2 regions of the Streptomyces sp. NPDC001732 genome follow, and region 1 is predicted to be linked to the other one. Evidence: riboswitches for the same ligand, from Rfam matches in the RefSeq annotation. Region 1 holds a riboswitch; the other holds the start of a gene.
What was found. Region 1 has a riboswitch for glycine ahead of gcvP (aminomethyl-transferring glycine dehydrogenase). Riboswitches for the same ligand answer to the same signal wherever they lie in the genome.
Positions count from the first base shown of each region.

Region 2: linked by a shared signal. The riboswitch ahead of gcvT (glycine cleavage system aminomethyltransferase GcvT) and the one ahead of gcvP (aminomethyl-transferring glycine dehydrogenase) in region 1 are both predicted to bind glycine.

Region 1 covers NZ_JBSFFY010000057.1:9,119-16,179, reverse strand. Annotated here, with positions in the region: gene ACWCXX_RS32700 (glutamate-cysteine ligase family protein) at 1-747, opposite strand, end outside; gene ACWCXX_RS32695 (hypothetical protein) at 1,229-1,825, shown strand; gene ACWCXX_RS32690 (DUF5999 family protein) at 2,139-2,345, shown strand; gene gcvP (aminomethyl-transferring glycine dehydrogenase) at 2,436-5,321, opposite strand; glycine riboswitch at 5,383-5,515, opposite strand; glycine riboswitch at 5,516-5,612, opposite strand; gene ACWCXX_RS32680 (PRC-barrel domain-containing protein) at 5,714-6,094, shown strand; gene ACWCXX_RS32675 (DNA polymerase IV) at 6,019-7,061, opposite strand, start outside.
Region 2 covers NZ_JBSFFY010000024.1:101,282-108,342, forward strand. Annotated here, with positions in the region: gene ACWCXX_RS22980 (ABC transporter substrate-binding protein) at 1-693, opposite strand, end outside; gene ACWCXX_RS22985 (ABC transporter permease) at 789-1,793, opposite strand; gene ACWCXX_RS22990 (enhanced serine sensitivity protein SseB C-terminal domain-containing protein) at 2,413-3,192, opposite strand; gene ACWCXX_RS22995 (enhanced serine sensitivity protein SseB) at 3,376-4,146, opposite strand; gene ACWCXX_RS23000 (AAA family ATPase) at 4,335-5,018, opposite strand; glycine riboswitch at 5,179-5,276, shown strand; gene gcvT (glycine cleavage system aminomethyltransferase GcvT) at 5,418-6,533, shown strand; gene gcvH (glycine cleavage system protein GcvH) at 6,626-7,003, shown strand; gene glyA (serine hydroxymethyltransferase) at 7,025-7,061, shown strand, end outside.

The DNA.
Region 1 (7,061 bases):
TTCGGGCGGGCGGGTGTCGGTGGCCTGCTGGAAGAGCGGCGGACGCGATTCCCGCCAGAGCTCCCTGCCGAACAGGAAGGGTGCGTTGGCACCCAGTGCCGTCTGTACCCCGGCGACGGCCTGGGCCGCGTTCCACACTGCCGCGAACCGCTCCGGCGTCACCTGCAGATGGAGCTGGACCGAGGTGCACGCGGCCTCGGGAGCGATCGACGCGGATGTGCAGGCCAGTTGCTCCACGCCCTGGATATCGAGCGAGAAAACCTCGCCCCGGGCGGCCACCATTTGATCGTTCAGCAACGTGTAGCGGTCCGCGTCCGAGAGGTTCGCCGCCACGAGGTCCGCCTGCCCCACCGTGGGCAGAATACCGATCATCATGATCCCTGCATCGACCTCGCCCGCCTTCCGATGGGCATATCCGAGACCGGCTCTGAGCTCTTCGGCCAACTGGTCGAAAACCCGCCCCTCCAGACGGTGCGGGGCTATGTTCACTTCCAAATTGAACATCCCGAGTTCCATCTGGAAATCGCGGCTCGCGATGCGCGGGAGCACCTCCCCATTCAGCATCTTCGGCATCCCGTCGGGGCCGGCGAGATTCAGCTCGATCTCCATGCCCATGAGGTTGCGGGGGCGGTCGAACCTCCGCTCCGCCAGAAGTCGCCCCAGCCCCTCCAGGCACTGATGAAGCTTCCTCCGGTACCTCTGCGGATCGGACAGGTCAAAGGCTCCGGACACGACCTTCTCCCCCATCGGAGCGTCCTTCCCTCAAGTGGGCGACCCACGGCCCAGGCCGCTCGCGTCACGATCGATAATGCCCAGACCGAGTGATCCATAACGCCTCTGCGAACGCCGCGGACACAGTAGTCTGAGCCCCGCGGCCCGCGGCACATTCCATGGGCATGGAGCGGCACACGGTATCCCTTCGAGGACGTGGTGAAAACGCCGACACGATTCGGCCGACCGCGCCCGGGGGAAAACACCAGGCGGCGACTGCGCGGCGGGCACGAAAACAGCAGAATCTCCGCATAATAAAGTCCTGATACCGCCTTGCCGGCAATAGCTGCGACGGCTAGTGGAATCACCGCGTGAACGCGTGTCGTATAAACTCCGCGGACGAGGCAGAGAGTTGACGCACCGGATCGGTCACCGGCCCCTCTGGCCCCGCACGCCGACAACGCCGTCTGCACCCGCCCACGCACCACCGTGTCTCCGAAGTGAGAGGCGACCCATCATGCCGCTGCATGTTCCCCCGGCTCCCGCGCCCGCTCTGCGCAGCGTCCTCGCGGCACTCGGTTCACCCACCGCCGTCCGCGAGGCCCGCACGCCCGCCCTCCGGTCCGCCCAGGGCCCGCTGAGTCCCGAACTCCCGCTTCCCGTCCATGTGCTGGACCGGATCGGACCGGGCGGCATCGCGCCCGCCACCAGGCTCGCCGCGTGGCGCTTCCTGATCCGCGGCCCGGAGCAGGCCGTCGCCGCGGCGGACACCATCCTCACCGCGGACGGCTGGACCTTCTCGCACTTCTTCGAGGGGCCCTACATCGCCTCGACCGAACTCGCCCTGCACCAGGCCGAGACGGTGACGTCGCACTACCAGCCGCGGCTGCTGTCCATTCCGGAGCTCTACATGCTGGCGCTGTGGCTGCACGGCGACGCCGAGGCCGATGCCGCCGGCGGCGCTCTCGCCCCCGGGGACCTCCTGGTTCCGCTGGCCCCCGCCCCGCCGGGCATCGCGGCGCACCGCCCGCACCGGGTCGCCGATCTGCTCCGGGTGATGACCCTGCGCATCACCCGGCCCGGCCCCGGCCCCCTGCTCGGATCGCCCGCCTGAGGACGGCCGCGCCCCTCAGCACCTCGTGCCCCGCCCCGGCCGGCGGGGCACAGTGCTGCGGAGGGGGCGCACTCCCGCCCGTCCGGACTAGCCCGCTCAGGCCACCCCGAACCACCCGAAGGGACAGTGCAGTTGCAGTGAACCGTCCTCCCGGGTGACGCGTCCTCCGAGTAAGAAGAAGTGCTGCTGCGAAATCCCTGCGGAAAGACGCCCGTGGGGCAACACTGGGAGCGGACCGATCGAGACGGGGGCGGCCATGAACAGCTCAGCCAGTCGCAGGACACTCACCACCACGCAGCGAAAGAACCCAGCCATGTGCCAGCATCAGCCACCATGCCCGACCGCCGACTCAGCCGACCGGGAAGCCGCCCGCCTGACGGCTCACCACCCGGAACAGGGCTGGAGTCTGCTGTGCAACGGTGTCCTGCTCTTCGAGGACACCGGTGAGCTGCTCCCGGACGGGCAGATCATCGCTCCGCACCGCCCGCTGGAGGCCGACCGGGTGGCGAAGGCCGCCTGACCGCGGGCGGTACGAACAACGGGGGCCGGCCCGGAGAAACCTCCGAACCGGCCCCGACGCGCGTCCGCGTCACTCCCCCGCACCCACGGCTCAGCTGTCGTACTCGTCCAGCGGCGGGCAGGAGCAGACGAGGTTGCGGTCACCGAAGGCGCCGTCGATCCGGCGCACCGGCGGCCAGTACTTGTCGGCGGCCGAGACCCCGGCCGGGAAGACCGCTGTCTCCCGGCTGTAGCCGTGCTTCCACTCCCCGCCCAGCATCGCCGCGGTGTGCGGGGCGTTGCGCAGCGGGTTGTCGTCCGCGCTCCACTCGCCCGAAGCCACCTTCTCGACCTCGCCGCGAATGGCGATCATCGTGTCGCAGAACCGGTCGAGCTCCGCGAGGTTCTCGCTCTCGGTCGGCTCGATCATCAGCGTCCCGGCGACGGGGAACGACATGGTCGGCGAGTGGAAGCCGTAGTCGATCAGGCGCTTGGCGATGTCGTCGACGCTGACGCCGGTGGCCTTGGAGATCGGCCGCAGGTCCACGATGCACTCGTGCGCGACGAGTCCGGCCGGGCCGTTGTACAGGATCGGGTAGTGCGGCTCCAGCCGCTTGGCGATGTAGTTGGCGGCGAGCACGGCGACCTGCGTCGCGCGCTTGAGGCCCTCCCCGCCCATCAGGCGGACGTACGCCCAGGAGATGGGGAGGATGCCGGCCGAGCCCCACGGGGCGGCCGAGATCGGCCCGACGCCGGTCTCGGGACCCGCCGCGGGCTGGAGCGGGTGGTTCGGCAGGTACGGGGCGAGGTGCGCGCGCACACCGACCGGGCCGACCCCGGGGCCGCCGCCGCCGTGCGGGATGCAGAAGGTCTTGTGCAGGTTGAGGTGCGAGACGTCGCCGCCGAACCGTCCCGGCCTGGCGAGACCGACCAGGGCGTTGAGGTTGGCACCGTCGACGTACACCTGGCCGCCGGCGTCGTGCACCTCGGCGCAGATGTCGGCGACGTGCTCCTCGAACACACCGTGCGTCGACGGGTACGTGATCATGAGCACGGCGAGTTCCTCGCGGTGCTTCTCGATCTTGGCGCGGAGGTCCTCGATGTCGACCTCGCCGTCGTCGGCGGTCTTGACCACGACGACCTTCATGCCGGCCATCACGGCGCTGGCGGCGTTGGTGCCGTGCGCGGAGGACGGGATGAGGCAGACGGTCCGCTGCTCGTCGCCGTTGGCCCGGTGGTACGCCCGTACGGCCAGGAGACCGGCGAACTCGCCCTGCGAGCCCGCGTTCGGCTGGATGGAGACCGCGTCGTAGCCGGTGACCTCGGCGAGGCGCTCCTCCAGCTCACGGATGAGGGTGAGGAAGCCCTGCGCCTGCTCGGCCGGAGCGAAGGGGTGCAGCGCGCCGAACTCGGGCCAGGTGATCGGCTCCATCTCGGTGGTCGCGTTCAGCTTCATGGTGCAGGAGCCGAGCGGGATCATGCCGCGGTCCAGCGCATAGTCCCGGTCGGCGAGCCGGCGCAGGTAGCGGAGCATCGCGGTCTCGGAACGGTGCTGGTGGAAGACCGGGTGGGTGAGGATCTCGTCGGTGCGCAGCAGCCCCTCGGGCAGCGCGTCGGCGACGGTGGTGTCCAGCGCCTCGATGTCCCCGTCGACGCCGAAGGCGGCCCAGACGGCGGTGATCTGCGTACGGGTGGTGGTCTCGTCGCAGGCGAGGGAGACCAGGTCGGCGTCGACGAGCCGCAGGTTGACCCCTCGCTCGCGGGCGCTCTCGACGACCTCCGCGGCCCGGCCCGGGACGCGCACGGTGAGGGTGTCGAAGTGGGCGCCGGTCACGACGTCGACACCGGCGGCGCGCAGCCCCTCGGCCAGGATCGTCGCGTAGCGGTGGGTGCGCCGGGCGATCGTGCGCAGCCCGTCCGGGCCGTGGTAGACGGCGTACATCCCGGCCATGACGGCGAGCAGCACCTGCGCGGTGCAGATGTTGCTGGTGGCCTTCTCGCGGCGGATGTGCTGCTCGCGGGTCTGCAGGGCCAGCCGGTAGGCCTTGTTGCCGTCCGCGTCGACGGAGACGCCGACGAGGCGGCCGGGCAGGCTGCGGGCGAACTTCTCGCGCACTGCCATGAACCCGGCGTGCGGTCCGCCGAAGCCCATCGGCACGCCGAAGCGCTGCGTCGTGCCGACCGCGATGTCCGCGCCCAGGTCGCCCGGCGAGGTGAGCAGGGTCAGGGCCAGCAAGTCGGCGGCGACGGTGACGATCGCGCCGAGCTCGTGGGCCCGCTCTATGAGGGGGCGGACGTCCCGGACGGTTCCGGAGGCACCCGGGTACTGCACCAGCACGCCGAAGACACCGCGCTCGGCGATCTCCGCCGGGATGCCGTCGGACAGGTCGGCGACGACGACCTCGACGCCGGTCGGCTCGGCGCGGGTCTCGATGACCGCGATCGTCTGCGGCAGGGCGTCGGCGTCGACCAGGAAGACGCCGTCCTTCACCTTGCCGACGCGCCGGGAGAGCGCCATGGCCTCGGCGGCCGCGGTGCCCTCGTCGAGCAGGGAGGCGCCCGAGGTGGGCAGCCCGGTCAGCTCGGCGACCATCGTCTGGAAGTTGAGGAGCGCCTCCAGGCGGCCCTGGGAGATCTCCGGCTGGTACGGCGTGTAGGCCGTGTACCAGGCGGGGTTCTCCATGACGTTGCGCAGGATCACCGGCGGGGTGAAGGTGCCGTAGTAGCCGAGCCCGATCATCGGGGTCAGCACCTGGTTGCGGTCCGCGAGGGAACGCAGTTCGGCGAGGACCTCGGCCTCGGTGCGCGCGGCCGGGAGCCGGAGTGCCTCGGTGCTCTTGATGACGTCGGGCACCGCGGCCGCGGTGAGCTCGTCCAGCGAGCCGTACCCGACCTGGGCGAGCATCTTCGACTGCGCCTCGGCATCGGGGCCGATGTGCCGCTGTTCGAACGGAATGCCCTGCTCCAGCTGGGAGAGCGGGGTGCGACGGGGGGTCATGGTGGAGGCCTCCTGGTCTGTCACGACCTGCGAGGGGCACCTCGGCGCGGGTGCCCGGACGGCCTCCCCCTCTGTCATCTCAACCTGAGAGCTTCACCGGCATGCTTTGCGGCGTGCCGACTTTCACCGTCGGTGAGGAAGGGAACCGCTCCGGCACCCGGCCGCACGGAACCCGCCCTGCTTTCCAGAGTGACCTCGTCCGTGCGGTACGGGGGCCTGAGAGATTCCGGGGAGGATTTGCTCCTTCGGCGCCTTCGGATCGGTTCCGGAGGACTCTCCCGCACGGGGTCAGCGGCCGCCACCAGCCTACCAGCGGGGTTCGTGGCCGAACCCTCGAGTGGCCGACCCCCCGGATCTGCCCTTTTGTAGTGCTTGTGGAGTAGCCGCGACCAATGGGAGGGATCGTGCAGACCGACATCGATCCGCGCAGCCTGATCGGCCGCAAGGCATTCGACCGCAAGGGCACCAAGATCGGAACCGTGGACGAGGTGTACCTCGACGACGCGACCGGGGTACCCGAATGGGCGGCCGTACGCACCGGACTCTTCAGCCGGGACGCCTTCGTCCCGCTGGAACCCAGCGAATTCGTGGACGACACGCTCCGCGTTCCCTTCGACCGTGCGCTGATCAAGGACGCACCCGACTTCGGCGTCGGCCGCCATCTCTCGCCGGATCAGGAACTCCAGCTCTACCGGCACTACGGTCTGGACTCACCGCCCGAGGGGGTCGGCCCCGACAGGGACTTCGGCAGGCTGGCGGGCCAGGAGGAGTAGTCCGCCGGTTCGCGCACCAGCGGGAGCGGATCGGCCGACCGCAGCGCCATGTCGTCGATCCGGAACGTACGCACCCGGCCGGGCGCCGAATCGGGCTCCTCGAACCGCACCGTCACCCGGCCGATGCCACTGCCCTGCACCCAGCCGTGGCCGTAGGTGTCGTGGCGCACGTCGTGTCCGGCGGGCCAGTGCCGCGCGGCCGGGTCCTCGGGGGTTTCCGGGGGCTCGTGCCGCGGGCCGTCCGCCGGTCCGCCCCGGTCGTCCTCCGCCGTCGCCGCCTCCCCGGCCGCGGCCCCGTCGTCGGCGGCCCGTCGGCCTGTGGCCTGTTCACCGGCGGCCTGGGCGAAGAGGTCCTCCTGCGTGTAGTCGGCAAGCCCCGTGACGCCCACTCCGAGCAGCCGGACGCCCCCGGTGGTGTCCACGGCCTCCAGGAGCCGTGCGGCGGCCTCACGGACCACCGTGGGGTCGTCCGTGGGCCCGCGCAGCGTCTCGGACCGCGTGAGAGTCGAGAAGTCGTACCGGCGCACCTTGAGGACCACCGTCCGCCCGGACCGCCCGGCGCCCCGCAACCGCTGGACGCACCGGTCGGCCAGCCGCTCCACCTCTGTCCTGACCCGTACCCGATCGTGCAGGTCGACGTCGAAGGTGTCCTCGACCGACACCGATTTCGCGTCGCGCTCCGCGACCACGGGCCGGTCGTCGTGGCCGAACGCCATGCGGTGGAGCGAGCCGCCGTGCGCCTTGCCCAGCAGCCGGACCAGCTCGGCCTCCCCCGCCGTGACCAGGTCGTCCACCGTCGTCATCCCGGCACGGCGCAGATGGTCCGCCGTGGCGGGGCCGACGCCGGGCAGGATCCGCACCGGCATGGGCGCGAGCAGCTCCCGCTCCGTACCCGGCTCGATGACCCGCAGCCCGTCCGGCTTGGCCTCCTCCGAGGCGATCTTGGCCAGCATCTTGGAACCGGCGA
Region 2 (7,061 bases), on a different contig from region 1:
GGTGTCCTTGTCCGCCTTCACGGGCGAGCCGGACGGCATGGCGAGGAACTGCTCGAAGTCACCGTTGGGCTTGGGCAGCTTGAAGATGATGGTGTTGTCGTCCGGGGTCTCGATCGCCTTGAGGCCGAGCTTGTCCGGGGACTTGTCCTTGTAGGGGCCCTTGTACTCGCCCTTGGGGTCCAGCGTCTGCATCAGGTACTGCGGGCCACCGGTGATGGTGTCCGTCGCCCAGATGCGCTCGATGCCGTACTTGACGTCCTTGGAGGTCAGCTTGGAGCCGTCCTCCCAGGTCAGACCGTCACGCAGCTTGTACGTGTAGGTCTTGCCGCCGTCCGAGATCTCACCGGGACCGGTGGCGAGGTCGCCGACCAGCTTGGTGGACGCCTGACCCGGCTTGGCGTCGTAGGTGACCAGCTGGCGGGTGTAGAAGCGCATGAAGTCCCAGGCCATGCCGTAGTAGGCACGCTGGGGGTCGGCGGAGTCGAGGTCCTGCTTGCCGACGAACTTGAGCGTTCCGCCCTTCTTGGTGGACGGGTTGGCGACCTTGTTGAACGCCGCGTTGAAGCCGGCGCCCTTCGACTTGCCGCCGCTCTCGCCGTCGTCGCCGCCGCCGCACGCCGTGGTGGTCATCAGCGCCGCGACCACGAGGGCCGCACCAGCGGTGAGCCGTCGTTTCGAGGTAACTGTGGACATTTTCTCGCAACCTCCGAGATCGCGGTCCCAGGCCGTTGCTTGCCGGAGAACCATGGGAAAAGCCACCTGACGATGCGGCAGGGGCAAGTCGTGGGTTATCGGGTCCCCTTGGGGTCCAGGGCGTCGCGCAGCCCGTCCCCGAAGAGGTTGAAGGCCAGCACGGTGATGAAGATCGTCACACCGGGGAAGACCATGAACATCGGGTCGTGCTCGTACGTCTCCAGGGCATCCCGCAGCATTCCGCCCCAGGAGGCGGTGGGCGGCCGGACACCGGCACCGAGGAAGCTGAGCGCCGCTTCGGTGAGGATGTTGGTGGGAATCATGAGCGTCGCGTAGACGGTGATCGGCGCCACCAGGTTGGGCAGCAGTTCGCGGAAGAGGATGTGCACCCGCCCCCCGCCGAGGCTGCGCGCCGCTTCGACGTACTCGCGTTCGCGCAGCGAGAGCGTCTGGCCCCGGACGATGCGTCCCACGTACGGCCAGCCGAAGAAGCCGATGACGGCGACGAGGACGGCGATGCGCACGCCGCTGCCGGTCAGCCCGAGCAGGTCGTCGGGGAGGACCGAGACCAGGGAGATGATGAAGAGGAGCTGCGGGAAGGACAGCAGCACGTCCATGACCCGGCTGATCGCCGCGTCCACCCAGCCGCCGAAGTAACCGGCGATGATCCCGAAGAGCGTGCCGAGGGCGACGGCGACCAGGGCCGCCAGGAACGCCACGAGCAGCGAGATCCGGGCGCCGTAGACGATCCGGCTGAAGACGTCGCGCCCCTTGTTGGGCTCGACGCCGAACAGGAAGTCGCCGCTCACCCCGCCGAGACTGCCCATCGGGAGGTTGGTCAGCGGGTCGAGCTTCTCCTGGTGGAACTCGTTCGGCGGATGTCCGAGCAGGCTCACGATCAGCGGCGCGAAGACCGCCACCACGACCAGGAGGAGCACGGTGATTCCGCCCGCCAGCGCGACCTTGTCCTGCTTCAGGCGGTTCCAGGCGATCTGCTTGAGGGACCGTCCCTCGACCTTCTTCGCCCCGGAGTCGACTGCGGGACCGTCGGCCGCGATCGGATCCGCTTCCGTGGTCGGCTCGTGCAGTGGTGCCGTCATCGTGGCAAGGACCCCTCTCAACCGGCGGTGGCCGGGCCGAACCTGGCCGCTGTGGCGGCGCGATCAGTCAGTCGTACGCAGAGGCGGCAAGACGCCCTTGCTGCGGGAGTCTTCATTGCCGTCACTACAGGTAGCCAGACCGACAGGCGAATGGATGCCTAACCGTGATGCGGTCTGGGGTGTTCCGTTATCCGGACGGATGTGAACGCCCGCCGAACACGGGCCAGTTGAACCAGAACGGGGCATGCGGGCGAATTGGCGCAGCTATCGTCACCAGCCATGTCCAGACATGACCAGCGGGTCAAATACCGGACATGCAGGGCGATATGGCACGGGAAGTCACGAACTCGCCCGCACATCCCGGTGATTGAGTACACATGGTTACATCACGGGAATATCGGGCGCATGGGGAGGGGTGCGGCGACTGCCTGTCGAACCGGAAAACACGGACCGGGTCAGGGCGGCGAGCTGGCCGGGCAGGACCACGGGCGGGCCGGGTCGGGAACCACGGGTGGAAGCCAGGGCCGGGTCAGGGACCCAGGGCCGGGGCCGGGCCAAGGACCGCGGTCAGGGACCAGGGCCGCGGGCGCGCGGGGTCACGGGCTCGCGGCGGGCGGGGTCAGTAGGCGCGCTGGGGCGGGTAGCCGTAGCCCGCGGCGGGGGCGGCCGGAGCGTGGGCCTCGCGGTCGTAGAACGGCCGGGCGTTGGCGCGCAGCCACATCGCGACCGGGTCGTACTCGTCGGACATCGCGACGGTGGAGACGGGCAGGCCGTCCGGGACCGCGGCGATCGACTGCTGCATCATCGCGCGCACCGCGTCGACCGAGGGGCGGCTGGTGTCGTAGAGGTCGAGGCCGATGGCGAGGTACGGGACGCCGAGCGCGGGCTGCACCCAGGCGCGGCGCAGCGAGCGGATCGCGGAGGTGTGGTGGGCGTTCTGCGCGAGCTGGGCGTAGAACTGCGGGATCTCGATGGCCGGCTCGGTGAGCCGGAGCGGGCCCGCGGGCATCCGGTCGAGGCCGGTGGCGATGCGGCGCAGGTCCAGCCAGGGGATGCCGACACCGCCGCCCGGGGAGTGCGGGTTGAGCCAGATGCCCCAGCGGTCCGGGAAGAGGGCGCGGGCGATGTCGAGGCCGGTGACCACCTCGTGGGCGCGGTTCCAGCCACTGACCGAGAGCTCCTGCGCGGAGGTCACACAGGGGGCGTAGCCGAGGCCGTCGACCTCCATGTTCCCGTACTGCGCGTCGGGCGAGCCCGGTGCACCGTGCCACAGGAGCATCCAGACCCGGTCGTTCGCGAGGGCCTGCAGCAGCGCCTCGTACGCGTCGTAGCGACCGGGCGTCACTTGGCGCAGCATGTGCTCGACCTGCCCAGCCGCCGCGGTGCCTGACGCACTCACCTGGTCCCGCCCCTCTTCGACTCCACTGTGTCGGCCCACCGAGCCCCGGGCACACGGGCATGGCACGGTGCCGGGGCACCAGCCATGAAACCAGCTTATGCGCCGGTCCTGACACCGGCTTGACACCACGGACCGGAGCCGGACGGTCCGGTCCGGGGCCGCCGGCCCGTGCCGCGACGGGCGCTACCGGTCCGTCCGCTGGTAGAACGGCCGGATCTTCTCCCGCATCCAGTCGCCCACCGGATCCTGTGCCACGTCGAGCAGGACGAGATTGACCGGCCAGGGTACCTCGACCCGGCCGAGGGCACGGCCGAGGGCGTCCATCGGGGCGTTGCGGCCCGCGCCGTCCCAGGTGGAGAACTCGACGCCGATGAACAGGACGGGGTCCTCGCCCTCGATGCTGGCCAGGGCCCGGCGCGCGGTGAGCACGACGCCGCTCTCCTCGAACTCGCCGGCCGCCGCGGCGAGGAAGTCGACGGGCTCCTCCTGCCAGTCCGGCTCGTACAGCCGGACCCTGCCGCCGCTGGCCGGGCCGTCCAGCGGGGTGCGTCCGGCCCGGCAGAGCTCTGCCACGGCGGGCGGCGGCAGCGGCATCCCGACCGCACCGCCCGGGTTCACGGCGATGCCGAGCTGCGGGGGCAGTCCGCGGGCGAAGTCGCGGGCGGGCGCGACGGTGAAGGACATGTGGGCGCCGGCGCAGGCGAGGAACTGCTGCTCGGAGCTGAACACGGGGACGTACGGAGCGCCGTCGATCTCCACCGTCGGCAGGTCGAGGGCCGGGGAGTCGGGTCCGCCGCCGTTGGGCAGGGGCACCCAGACCTGGTTGCGACCGAGCACCTCGACGAGCCGTCCGCCCGCCTCCGGGCTGCCCACCGAGGCCATCAGCACCTCTTCGAGCTCGTTGGCCGGCCATCCGCCCTGCGGATGGGACTGGACCTGCGCCGGAATGTCCACTGCTTCCCCTTCTTGCCCGAGCCTTCCGGCAGAAGGTTAACGCCCGCCGCCGCGACCGCCCCGCCCTCTCGAACGCCCGGCCGACCGGCCGTCCGGCCCGACGGCGCCCGCCCCCGCCTCCTCGGCTCTCCCGGCCGCCCCGCCCCCGCCCTCTCGGCTCCCCCGGCCTCTCCGGCTCCCTCGCCCGCTCAGCTCCCGGGCTCCATGAACCCGATCCGGTCCAGCCTTCCCGCCGCCTCCCGGTCCAGCAGCACCGCCGAGGCGCAGCCGGGCGGCAGCAGGCCGGCCTCGGCGGCCCGCAGCAGCCGGCCCACGGCTCTGCGGTGCCGGGCGAACGCGTAGCCGGACACCCCGCGTCCGCGCTCCCGCTGGCCCTCCTTCGCCGTCTGCGGCGTGACGTCGAGCAGCACGAGGTGCAGGCCGCGGCCCCGGCGCCGGGCGTCCCGGGCCAGCCAGCCGCGCACCCACGACTGGGTCCCGCAGTCGTGGACGACGACGGACTCCCCCGAGCGCAGCACCCGTCGCAGTCCCCAGTAGTGGGCGGCGCGGACGAGCGGACGGTAGAGGGCGTACGGGAATAAGCGGGGCACCCTCCGCGCCCAGCGGTCGCGGGTGTCCTGCGAGTCGATCGTGTGCGCCGCCGTCACCGCCCGCCGGATGAGCGTCGACTTGCCGCTGCCCGGCAGCCCGGAGACCACCACCACGTCGCCCGGCGCGAAGTCCAGGGCACGCGGGCCGCGCCCCGCCCGCTCCCGCAGGTCCCGCACGACGGGCGCGCACGGGCCGAGCACCTCCCTGGCCGGGGCCCCCGGCTGTGCGGGCATCGCTCCGTGCGCGAGGCCCGCGGTCGTCGCGTATCGCCGCAACGTCATCACCCTCCCCCTGTACGGGTCACCCCACGTATGCCCCTGAAGTGTAAAGAAAAGGTAATGCGGCACAACTGTCCCCGCCGTCGAATCCTGTGAGGGGACCGACGCCCCACTCCGGCCCGATGCGTGCGATGATGACCCGGCCAACTGCATAAAGGCCGTTTGAATCCGCGCGGGAGAGTTCCGGCCACCGCGTGTGCCGGGCGCCGAAGGAGCAAGTTCCTCCCTTGAATCTCTCAGGCCCCGTACCGCGCGGGTGAGGCAGATCTGAAAAGCGGGCCGTTCTGCGGCTCCACCCAAGGTGCAAGCCGACCCCTTTCAGGGGCTCCCGGCGAACCTCTCAGGTTCCGATGACAGATGGGGAGGGATCGTCCTCGTCGTCATGCCCCGGGAGTCACATCCATGAGCACCGCCCCCCGTCTCACCGCCCTCGACGCCCTGCACCGCTCGCTGGGTGCGACCATGACCGATTTCGCGGGCTGGGACATGCCCCTGCGCTACGGCAGCGAACGCGACGAGCACAACGCGGTCCGCACCCGGGCCGGTCTCTTCGACCTGTCGCACATGGGCGAGATCACCGTCACCGGCCCCGGGGCCGCGGCCTTCCTGAACTTCGCGCTGGTCGGCAACATCGGCACCGTCGCCACGGGCCGCGCCCGCTACACGATGATCTGCGCCGAGGACGGCGGCATCCTGGACGACCTGATCGTCTACCGGCTCGGCGAGACCGAGTACCTGGTGGTCGCCAACGCCGGCAACGCCCAGATCGTGCTGGACGCGCTGACCGAGCGGGCCGAGGGCTTCGACGCCCAGGTGCGCGACGACCGCGACGCGTACGCGCTGCTCGCCGTCCAGGGTCCGGAGTCCCCCGCCATCCTGGCCTCCGTCACCGATGCCGACCTGGACAACCTGAAGTACTACGCCGGTCTGCCCGGCACCGTCGCCGGTGTCCCCGCACTGATCGCCCGTACCGGCTACACCGGCGAGGACGGCTTCGAACTGTTCGTCGCCCCCGAGCACGCCGAGCAGCTGTGGCGGGCGCTGACCGAGGCCGGCGCCTCGCACGGCCTGGTCCCGTGCGGGCTGTCCTGCCGCGACACGCTGCGCCTGGAGGCCGGCATGCCGCTGTACGGGCACGAGCTGACCACGGCGCTGACCCCGTTCGACGCCGGTCTCGGCCGGGTCGTGAAGTTCGAGAAGGAGGGCGACTTCGTCGGCCGCAAGGCCCTCGAGGCCGCCGCCGAGCGCGCCGAGACCGCCCCGCCGCGCAAGCTGGTCGGGCTGATCGCCGAGGGCCGCCGGGTGCCGCGCGCGGGCTATCCCGTCGTCGCCGACGGCCAGGTGGTCGGCGAGGTCACCTCGGGCGCCCCGTCGCCCACCCTCGGCAAGCCGATCGCCATCGCGTACGTGGACGCCGCGCACGCCACTCCCGGCACCACTGGCGTCGGAGTGGACATCCGGGGCGCCCACGAGCCGTACGAGGTCGTGGCGCTGCCGTTCTACAAGCGCCAGAAGTGACGCCCGCACCTCCCGAAAAGTGACGCATTCGCGTCTCACGCCTTAAGACCACCGTTCATCAGCACTCCCCCGCGTACAGGAGAATTCAGGTCATGAGCAACCCCCAGCAGCTGCGTTACAGCAAGGAGCACGAGTGGCTGTCGGCCGTCGAGGACGGTGTGGCCACGATCGGCATCACCGAGTTCGCCGCCAACGCGCTCGGCGACGTCGTCTACGCCCAGCTCCCCGCGGTCGGTGACACGGTGACCGCGGGCGAGACCTGCGGCGAGCTGGAGTCGACCAAGTCGGTCAGCGACCTGTACTCGCCGGTGACCGGTGAGGTCACCGAGGCGAACCAGGACGTCGTGGACGACCCGTCGCTGGTGAACTCCGCCCCCTTCGAGGGCGGCTGGCTGTTCAAGGTGCGCGTCGCGGCGGAGCCGGAGGACCTGCTCTCCGCCGACGAGTACACCGAGTTCTCCGGCAACTAAGAGACCCCAAGGGACCATCTGATGTCGCTTCTCAACTCCTCCCTCCACGAGCTGGACC